DNA from 3 places in the Streptomyces sp. NBC_00086 genome. Region 3 is predicted to be linked to each of the others. Evidence: riboswitches for the same ligand, from Rfam matches in the RefSeq annotation. Region 3 holds a riboswitch; each other region holds the start of a gene.

Region 1 (3,263 bases), 920 kb from region 3:
GCCGCCGATGCCGGCCCGAACCCCTCCAGGTAGCGCAGGACCAGCGTCCGCAGGGACTCCTCCGCCGCCTCCGGGTCCGCCGGCACCGTGCGCGGCCGGCGCGGGGGCGCGACGTACGACGGGCGCTCGCCGAACGACCACGGCGCGGCGGTGGGTGCGTGCAGCAGCGGCGCATACTGCCGCAGCCCCCACCACGCTCCGGGCTGCGGCGCCGCTCCCAGCCGGTGTCCGAGCCAGGCCTCGCACTCCGCCGTCGTACGGGGCCGGTCGGCGAAGTCCAGCAGCTCCGGTACGAGGACGTCGGCGTCCTCGGCCGTCAGCCCGGAGTCCGTGAAGCGGGTCCCGAGCCGGGCGGCCCGTACGGAGGGCTGCACGGCCTCCCGGAAGGGCGGATAGTCCTGCGCGTGCACGGCGTGCAGGGTCAGCCGCATCAAGGTCGACTTGACCACCTCGCGCCCCGTGAAGGCGGCGTCGAGGTCGGCCGGGTCGAAGCCGGAGAGCCGGTTCCACAGCGCGAGGTACGGCGAGGCCGCGTGCTGCGCCTGCAGGGCGACCACCCGGCGGACCGCGTCACCGACGTCCATCACCTCGCGCCGCAGCAGCAACTGCCGTGCGAGCGTGGAGCGGTTGAGCTCCCTTGCGCTGACCTTCATGCCGCGACCGTCCCGTCCCCTGTCGAAACGGGCAGCCTAACCGGCACCTCCGACAGCGCCTCGGATGCAGATCCGGATGCGGCCCCGGGTTCAGACCCGGGTTCAGATGCTGACGCCCTTGGACCGGAGGTAGGCCAGCGGGTCGATGTCCGAGCCGTACGAGGGCCCGGTGCGGATCTCGAAGTGCAGGTGCGGGCCGGTCGAGTTGCCCGTGGAACCGGAGAGGCCGATGGTCTGCCCGCCGGTCACGCTCTGGCCGGAGGAGACGGACAGCTGGGAGAGGTGCGCGTACTGGCTGTACTTGCCGTCGGCGTGCCGGATGACGACCTCGTTGCCGTACGAGCCGCTCCACCCGGCGGAGACCACGGTGCCGGCGCCGACCGCCTTGACGGTGGTGCCGCTGCTCGCGGCGAAGTCGACCCCGGTGTGGTAGCCGCTGGACCACATGGAGCCGGCGGTCTTGTACGCGGTGGAGGTGCCGCCGCCGACCGGGGCGACGAAGCCGGTCGACGCGGAGCCGCCCTGCTGCTTGGCGGGCGCCTTGCGGGCGGGGGCCTTGGCGACGGGCGCGGCGGCCTCGTCGGAGGAATCCGACGAATCACCGGAAGCGGAAGAACCGGAGGAAGCCGAAGAATCGGAGGAAAGAGACTTCTTGGCCGGCTTCGGCGTTTCGGCCGGCGCGGACTCGGCCGCCGCGGCCGGAGCCGAGCCCTTCGCGCCGAGCGTGAGCTTGAGGCCCGGGTGGATCAGCGACGGGTCGGCGCCGACGGCCTCGCGGTTGTCCGCGTAGAGCTGCTCCCAGCCACCGGTGAGCTGACGGCTCTCGGCGATCTTGGAGAGGTAGTCGCCCGGCACCACGGTGTAGACGGTGGGGGCGGCCTGCGCGGCGGCGGGCGCGGCCTGGAAGGCCGACACGGCCTGCGGGGCCTGGACCGGAGCTGCGGCGGGCGCGGCGGCCGGGACGCCCGCGGCGTGGGCGCCGGTGGCGCCGAGCAGCGGAAGCGCGAGGGCCGCGCCACCGGTGCCCGCGACGGCGAACCCGCGGGATATCGAGCGGGACTTGGGACGGCGGTGCTTACCCGTTCCGGACATGGCGAATTCCTCTCCGACGCCTGCGAGGTGAGCTGTCGGGTTCGGACTGGAGATGTCCGGCCGTACGTGCGCCGTTGAACAGCACATGGACGGCTTCACCCCGAGCTGTCCCGTTGTAAAGATCCCGAAGGAGCTCCGGAACAGCGGCTTACCTGGTTCCCCCGCTCCTGCCGCGCGCGTGAATAGTCGGGTGCGGTTTCCGGACGGCGGCAGGATTAGGCGGTCCATCCGGATCGATCGCGAAGGTAATCCAGCCCGGCGGCACGGAACAAGTCCCGAATTCCCCCATGGATTCCAAGTGATGATGGACCGACGGAATTACGGTCACCCTGCGTCCATTCCCCTCCCCCAACAACCGTCCGGACAGGGGAATTCGCCCTTCGCGATCAGGCACTCACGGTCACCGTATGATCTGGCTCACGGGGACGTGTCCGATCTCGCCCCTCGCTATGGCAAGTTGTCAGCAACCAACGTAATTCGGACACGCGCGACGACGACCACACGGAGACACGGAGGAGCCCCTGTGACCCAGCAGATACCCCAGAGCCCCCACACCGATCCGGTGGCGCCGGAACCGGCACTGACGGGAGTCCGCAACTTCCGTGACGTGGGCGGATTGCCGGCCGCGGACGGCCGGACGGTCAAGTCAGGACGACTGTTTCGAAGCGGACATCTGGCGCATGCCACCGAAAGCGACGCGGAGTTCCTCGGATCGCTCGGACTGCACACCGTCTTCGACTTCCGCAACGGCGCCGACCACGCCCTGGAGGGTCCGGACGTGGAGCTGCCCGGCGTGCGCAACGTCGGCATTCCGCTGTCGGATCCGGCCGACGGCCGGGAGTTCTGGAAGATGGTCCGCGAAGGGGACCTGGCGCAGCTCCGCGAGATCCTGGGCGAGGGCAAGGCCGCCGCGCGGATGTCCCGTTCGTACCGGACGATGATCCGGACCCGGACCGCCGAGCACAGCCGGGTGGTGCACGCGCTCGCCGAGGACAGCGTCCCCGCGCTCATGCACTGCGCCGCCGGGAAGGACCGGGCCGGGCTGTCGATCGCCGTCACCCTGCTCGCGCTGGGTGTCGGGCGGGAGGCGATCCTCGCGGACTACCTGGAGTCGAACGCCCCGCACAACCGCTACCGGGTCCGCCGGGGCAACGGCTCGCCCGAGGCCCGCGCCCCCGAGGTGATGGAGCTGCTCGCCCCGCTCTTCGATGCCCGCGCCGCGTATCTGACCGCGGCCTTCGACACCATCGACGAGGAGTGGGGCGGTGTGGAGCGCTACCTCGCCGAGGGCCTCGGGCTCGCGCCCGAGACCCTCGGCAGGCTCCACGACCGGCTGCTGGACTGACGCCCCACGAGGTGGGCCGTCAGCGGTTGGCGACGGCCTGCCTCACCAGTGTCCGGCCGAAGTCCCACATCAGCGCGCCGCCGCCGTGGGCCTCGTCCATGACCGCGCGGAAGGCGCCGACGAAGCGGTCGACGTCCGCCTCGTCCACGATCAGCGGCGGGATCAGCTTGATC
Region 2 (3,263 bases), 3.0 Mb from region 3:
CGCGGAGACCTCCACATGGGACAAGGTCGCCGAGTGCGAGAGCGGTGGCACATGGAGTGCCAACTTCGGAGGCGGCGCGTACGGCGGGCTGCAGTTCAGCCAGGAGCAGTGGAAGAGCGCCGGCGGACTGGACTTCGCCGAGCGCGCCGACCTCGCCAGCCGCTCCCAGCAGATCGCCGTGGCCGAACGGGTCCTGGCGTCCCAGGGCCCCCAGGCGTGGCCGCTGTGCGGAGTGCAGGCCGGTCTGACGCAGGACGCGCCCGCCGCCGTGGTGGACCCGGGCCTGCCCGGTGGTTCCGGATCCGTCGCCCCCGCTCCGTCCCGCCCGGACGACGCGGTGCCCCACACCGGTTTGGGCAGCACGTCCACGGACTTCGGGGCCCCGTCGCAGGAGGGTCCGAGCTCCTCGGCCTCGGTCCTGCCCGAGTATCCGATCGGCGTGCCGGGCGAACTGCCCGTCATGCCCACGCCGGACCTCCAGACGCCGACTCCCGGCCTCCCGGGCGACCCGACGGCTCCCACGAGCCCGGCGGACCCCACCACCCCCGCGCCGCCGTCCGTGGACCCGACGCTGCCGGTCGATCCGACCCTGCCCGTGGATCCGACCCTGCCGGTCGACCCGACGGCTCCGGTCACCCCGTCCGACCCGGGGAACTCGGCAGACCCGACGAACCCGGCAAATCCGGTCAACCCGGTTGATCCCACGGCCCCGACGACTCCGGCCGCACCCGGCGAGTCCGCCTCCCCGACCGCTCCGGCGACCCCCGGAGCGACCGAGGGCGGCGGCAAGCACCGCGGCGCGGCCGCCGTCGAGACGCCCGCCGCCGCTGACGCCGCGTCGGAACCGACGTACACCGTGCAGGAGGGCGACAGCCTGATCGAGATCGCGGACGCCAACGGAGTGAAGGGCGGCTGGAAGGGTCTCTATGCGGCCAACGAGCAGGTCATCGGCGGCGATGCGGACCTGATCAAGCCCGGTCAGAACCTGGATCTAACGCAGCAATAGGGACACTTGAGGCGCCCGGAACCAGCTGATTGTCCGTTTTCTGTAAGTGAGACATGTGTCTCTTCAGGTCAACTGGCGTGTCCGGCCCGCAGGGTTCCGCAAACCCCGCCCTCACCTGCGCAAACGCCCTTTCGGGGAGCGCAAGTAGGCACGTTTCCCCCCGATGTCGCTCGTTGAACATCGGGGGGAGACCTGTCTACCTTCTGAATCGCTCGCCACCGCGGGCTCCTTCGACCGCATCGCCGAATCCTGCCGGCGGACGGAGGGAACACTCGTCGCGTAAAGCGCCGAAGGCAGGAGCGGGGGAACCAAGGTAGGCGCCGGAACCGGCCGTTGAGAGACGGTCACGGAACCGGCTAGGGGTTAAGTCGAGCGCTAGGTCGCTCGGCCGGGCACTCACTCGCCCGAACCCGACAGCTCACCTCGTAGGCGTCGGTGAGGAGAACTCCATGCTGCTTTCGGGCAAGGGCAAGCACCGTCGTGGCTCCAAGGCCGTCCGCATCGTCACGCTCGCCGGCGTCGCCGGTGTCGCCGTGGCCGCGCCGCTGATGGCCGCGGGTACCGCCTCGGCCGCGACCGCTTCCGAGTGGGACCGCGTCGCCTCGTGCGAGTCCGGCGGCAACTGGTCCATCAACACGGGCAACGGCTACTACGGCGGCCTGCAGTTCTCGTCCTCCACGTGGGCCGCGTACGGCGGCAAGGCGTACGCCTCGCAGGCCAACCAGGCCTCGAAGTCCCAGCAGATAGCCATCGCCGAGAAGGTCCTCAAGGGCCAGGGCAAGGGCGCCTGGCCGTCCTGTGGCGTGGGCCTGTCGAACTCCTCCTACACCGGCGGCTCGGCGGAGGCACCCTCCAAGCCGAAGACCCAGCCGAAGCAGGAGAAGAAGCAGGAGAAGAAGGTCGAGTCGAAGAAGGCGACCGAGCGCGTCGAGGCTCCGACCACCCGCTCCGAGCGTCCGGCCGCCGCGCCGAAGACCGAGGCCCCCAAGACGGGCAACGGCTCCTACGCGGTCAAGTCCGGCGACACGCTGGGTGCGATCGCCGACGCGAACAACGTGACCGGTGGCTGGGAGAAGCTCTACGAGCTCAACAAGGACATCGTCTCGGACGCCGACCTGATCTTCCCGGGCCAGAAGCTCAAGCTCAGCTGAATCCGGACTCCGGCCGAAGTCGGACTCGGGCCGAGGCCGGACCACGGCCGAAGCTGAACCCCGGCTGAAACCTGCGAGAACGGTCGTGTCCGCTTTCGCGACGCGCAGTAGTTCCACCACGCAATTCCACCGCCCGGCGCGCAACCCCCTTCGCGCCGGGCGGTGCTGTGTGCGGATGCCTCCGGTCTGACGGAGCCTCCGAAAGACCGATGATCAAGGGTCCTATGTCCTGTAAGAGGGGCATTCAGGCCCTTTTTCGTCCCAGCCTCCGGGCGGTCGGCTGGCCGAGTGCCCGGAGACGGTTAGGCTCTAAGCGGCCAGGCCATCCCACGGCCTGACATGCCACCGCACACCCAGCGTCACATCCCAGAAGGAGATGCTCGTGCCGTCCATCGACGTCGTCGTAGCCCGGGAAATCCTGGACTCCCGAGGCAACCCCACGGTCGAGGTCGAGGTGGGCCTCGACGATGGCAGCACCGGCCGTGCTGCAGTCCCGTCCGGCGCCTCCACCGGAGCGTTCGAAGCCGTAGAGCTCCGTGACGGTGACCCCAACCGCTACATGGGCAAGGGCGTAGAGAAGGCCGTCCTCGCCGTCATCGAGCAGCTCGGCCCGGAGCTCGTCGGCTACGACGCCACCGAGCAGCGCCTGATCGACCAGGCGATGATCGACCTGGACGCCACCGAGAACAAGGGCTCCCTCGGCGCCAACGCCATCCTCGGCGTCTCCCTCGCCGTCGCGCACGCCGCGTCCGAGGCCTCGGACCTGCCGCTCTTCCGCTACCTCGGCGGCCCGAACGCGCACCTGCTGCCCGTTCCGATGATGAACATCCTGAACGGTGGGTCGCACGCCGACTCCAACGTCGACATCCAGGAGTTCATGATCGCCCCGATCGGCGCGGAGTCCTTCTCCGAGGCCCTTCGCTGGGGTGCCGAGGTCTACCACACCCTCAAGAAGGTCCTGCACACCAAGGGCCTCTCCACCGGTCTGGGCGACGAGGGCGGCTTCGCGCCGAACCTGGAGTCGAACCGCGCCGCGCTCGACCTCATCGTCGAGGCCATCAAGCAGGCCGGCTACGTCCCGGGCAAGGACATCGCGCTCGCGCTCG
Region 3 (3,263 bases):
GCGCTGACCGCCGTCCAGCGCGTCCTCGACGTCACCGCCGAGGAGGTGCAGGCCGTGGCCGCGGCCCGACTGCGCCCCGACAACCGGGCGGTGCTCGTCTATGAGCCGATCGCCGTGGACGACACCGAAGAGACCGACGCGAGCGACGAGAACGAGGGGGCGGAGCAGTGAGCGACACCGCAGCCGTCACGATGACCTTCCACCCGCGCCCCGAGGCCGGCGAGCCGCAGCCGTGGGCCTTCCCGGCCCCCGAGCGCGGGGTGCTGGCCAACGGCCTGACCCTGCTGCGCTGCCACCGCCCGGGCCAGCAGGTGGTCGCGGTCGAGATCAACCTCACCGCCCCGCTCGACGCGGAGCCCGAGGGCCTCGACGGCGTGGCCACGATCATGGTCCGCGCCCTGTCCGAGGGCACCGACAAGCGCTCCGCCGAGGAGTTCGCCGCCGAGCTGGAGCGCTGCGGCGCCACCCTCGACGCGCACGCCGACCACCCCGGCCTGCGGGTCTCCCTGGAGGTCCCGGCCTCCCGCCTGCACAAGGCGCTGGGCCTGGTCGCAGAAGCGCTGCGCGCACCGGCCTTCGCCGACTCCGAGGTCGACCGTCTGGTGCGCAACCGGCTCGACGAGATCCCGCACGAGAGCGCCAACCCGCAGCGCCGCGCCGCCAAGCAGCTCTCCAAGGAGCTCTTCCCGGCCTCCCTGCGGATGTCCCGCCCGCGCCAGGGCACCGAGGAGACGGTCGCCCGCATCGACTCCGCGGCCGTACGCGCCTTCTACGAGGCCCACGTGCGCCCCGCGACCGCCACCGCGGTGGTCGTGGGCGATCTGACCGGCATCGACCTGGACGCCGTCCTGGCCGACACCCTGGGCGCGTGGACCGGTGACACCACCGCCCCGCGCCCGGTCCCGCCGATCACCGCCGACGACACGGGCCGCGTGGTCATCGTGGACCGCCCCGGCGCGGTCCAGACGCAGTTGCTGATCGGCCGCATCGGCGCCGACCGGCACGACCGGGTCTGGGCCCCGCAGGTGCTCGGCACGTACTGCCTGGGCGGCACCCTCACCTCCCGGCTGGACAAGGTCCTGCGCGAGGAGAAGGGGTACACGTACGGCGTGCGCGCCTTCGGCCAGGTGCTGCGTTCCACCGCCGACGGCAAGGGTGCCTCGATGCTCGCCATCAGCGGCTCGGTGGACACCCCGAACACCGGCCCGGCCCTGGACGACCTCTGGACGGTGCTGCGCACCCTCGCGGAGGGCGGCCTGACCGACGCCGAACGGGACGTGGCCGTGCAGAACTTGGTGGGCGTCGCCCCGCTGAAGTTCGAGACGGCCGCCTCGGTCGCGGGCACGCTCGCCGACCAGGTCGAGCAGGAGCTCCCGGACGACTACCAGGCGCAGTTGTACGCGCGCCTCGCCGAAACCGGAACGGTGGAGGCCACTTCGGCGGTCGTCAGCGCCTTCCCGGTGGACCGCCTGGTCACGGTCCTGGTCGGTGACGCCTCGCAGATCGAGGAGCCGGTGCGGGCCCTCGGGATCGGCGAAGTGACCGTGGTCACCAACTGACCGTCCGTTGACTGCCGGCGGGCCGCCAACTGGCCCGCCGGGCGCGGAAATCCGGCACGGGACCCCAGCGGCTTGTCCGCCGGGGTCCCTTTTGCCTTTTCTGTCCCTTTGATGGTGTGGTTGCTTGTATGTGGTGTGGCGTGCGCAACAAAAGGGCGTGTCTGTTTGGCGATTGACTGATGATCCGCCTAGCGTCGGCCGTGCTGTTCGTCAGTTGTAACCGCCGCGCCCGCGGCACCGGACAGCGATCGCCGAGTCCCCGTCAGGCGCGAGCCTGGGGAGCCGGGGACCCACTTGTGTCCCTGGGGTGAATCGGACCGCCTCGCAAGAGGGGGCCCGTAGGAGACCTTCCTGCTCCGAACCCGTCAGCTAACCCGGTAGGCGAGAGGGAAGGAAAGGATCAGCCCCTTCATGGCGTTTGGCAGTAGTGCCGCCGGCAAGCACCGTGGCCCGAGCCGTATGAGCCGCAGGACCGCCGGCTACGCCGGCATAGCCGCCCTCGCCGCAACCGGCGTCGTCGGCTCCCTGGCCGGTCCCGCGTTCGCCGCGGACCAGTCCCCCTCCATCGAGGACACCGGCACCCTCAACACCATCGTGGTGGCCGACGAGCTCGCCGGTGACGTCGAGGCCCAGGCCCAGTCCCAGCAGCGCGCCGCCGAGGCCGCCGCCGCCAAGGCGCAGGCCGAGGCCGACGCCAGGCAGCGGGCCGCCGAAGCCAAGGCGAAGGCCGAAGCGCAGGCCAAGGCCGAGCGCGAGGCCGCCGAGCGCGCCGCCCGCGAAGAGGAGCGCAAGCGCCTCAACACCTTCGTGTCGCCGCTCGACAACACCTACGTCAGCACCCAGTACCACGCGGGTGGCGGCATGTGGTCCTCCGGCAGCCACACCGGCATCGACTTCCACGCCGCCTCCGGCACCGAGGTGCACGCCGTGGGCCTCGGCACCGTGGTCGAGGCGGGCTACGGCGGCGCGTACGGCAACAACGTCGTGATCAAGCACGCCGACGGCACGTACACCCAGTACGGCCACATGTCCTCGCTGAGCGTCTCCGTCGGCCAGCAGGTCACCCCGGGCCAGAAGATCGGCCTGTCGGGCTCCACCGGCAACTCCAGCGGCCCGCACCTGCACTTCGAGGCCCGCACCGGCGCCGACTACGGCTCGGACATCAACCCGGTCACGTACCTGCGCTCGCACGGCGTCACCGTCTGACCCGCTCGCCCCACCGCACGTCTTCCGCGAAGGCCCCGGCTCTCTTCGAGCCGGGGCCTTCGCGCTTCTCGCCGCGCGCTTGGTCCTCCGCGCCGTACCCGGGTCTTGTGCTCCGCCTTGTACCCCGCCTTGTGTTCCGCGGTGTGTGAATGTTTCGTATTTCCGGCCGCTCTCGGAAATTATCGTGTGTTGCAATAGAGTCGCAACGCGCACAGTCATACGAAAAAGGCGGAGGTCCGGTCTTGCGTATTCCCGCGCACACGGTATGCACAGCGATCCGCGACGACATCGTCTCCGGAGTGTTCGGGCCCGGCGGCCGGCTGACCGAGGAGGTGCTGGCCCGCCGGTACGGAGTCTCGCGCGTCCCGGTGCGCGAGGCGCTGCGCACGCTGGAGTCCGAGGGGTTCGTGACCACCCGGCGGCACGCGGGCGCCTGCGTGGCCGAGCCGACCGAACAGGAGGCGGCCGACCTCCTGGAGCTGCGGATGCTCCTGGAGC

What was found. Region 3 has a riboswitch for cyclic di-AMP ahead of OG276_RS08820 (M23 family metallopeptidase). Riboswitches for the same ligand answer to the same signal wherever they lie in the genome.
Positions count from the first base shown of each region.
Region 1: another riboswitch for cyclic di-AMP. It lies ahead of OG276_RS04965 (LysM peptidoglycan-binding domain-containing M23 family metallopeptidase); the one in region 3 lies ahead of OG276_RS08820 (M23 family metallopeptidase).
Region 2: another riboswitch for cyclic di-AMP. It lies ahead of OG276_RS22600 (transglycosylase family protein); the one in region 3 lies ahead of OG276_RS08820 (M23 family metallopeptidase).

Region 1 is NZ_JAPELZ010000001.1:1,076,315-1,079,577, forward strand. It holds gene OG276_RS04960 (winged helix DNA-binding domain-containing protein) at 1-653, opposite strand, end outside; gene OG276_RS04965 (LysM peptidoglycan-binding domain-containing M23 family metallopeptidase) at 756-1,745, opposite strand; cyclic di-AMP (ydaO/yuaA leader) riboswitch at 1,750-1,944, opposite strand; gene OG276_RS04970 (tyrosine-protein phosphatase) at 2,269-3,090, shown strand; gene OG276_RS04975 (aspartate aminotransferase family protein) at 3,110-3,263, opposite strand, start outside.
Region 2 is NZ_JAPELZ010000001.1:5,012,021-5,015,283, forward strand. It holds gene OG276_RS22595 (transglycosylase family protein) at 1-1,006, shown strand, start outside; cyclic di-AMP (ydaO/yuaA leader) riboswitch at 1,282-1,453, shown strand; gene OG276_RS22600 (transglycosylase family protein) at 1,456-2,157, shown strand; gene eno (phosphopyruvate hydratase) at 2,534-3,263, shown strand, end outside.
Region 3 is NZ_JAPELZ010000001.1:1,994,292-1,997,554, reverse strand. It holds gene OG276_RS08830 (pitrilysin family protein) at 1-171, shown strand, start outside; gene OG276_RS08825 (pitrilysin family protein) at 192-1,559, shown strand; cyclic di-AMP (ydaO/yuaA leader) riboswitch at 1,799-1,958, shown strand; gene OG276_RS08820 (M23 family metallopeptidase) at 1,971-2,765, shown strand; gene OG276_RS08815 (GntR family transcriptional regulator) at 3,008-3,263, shown strand, end outside.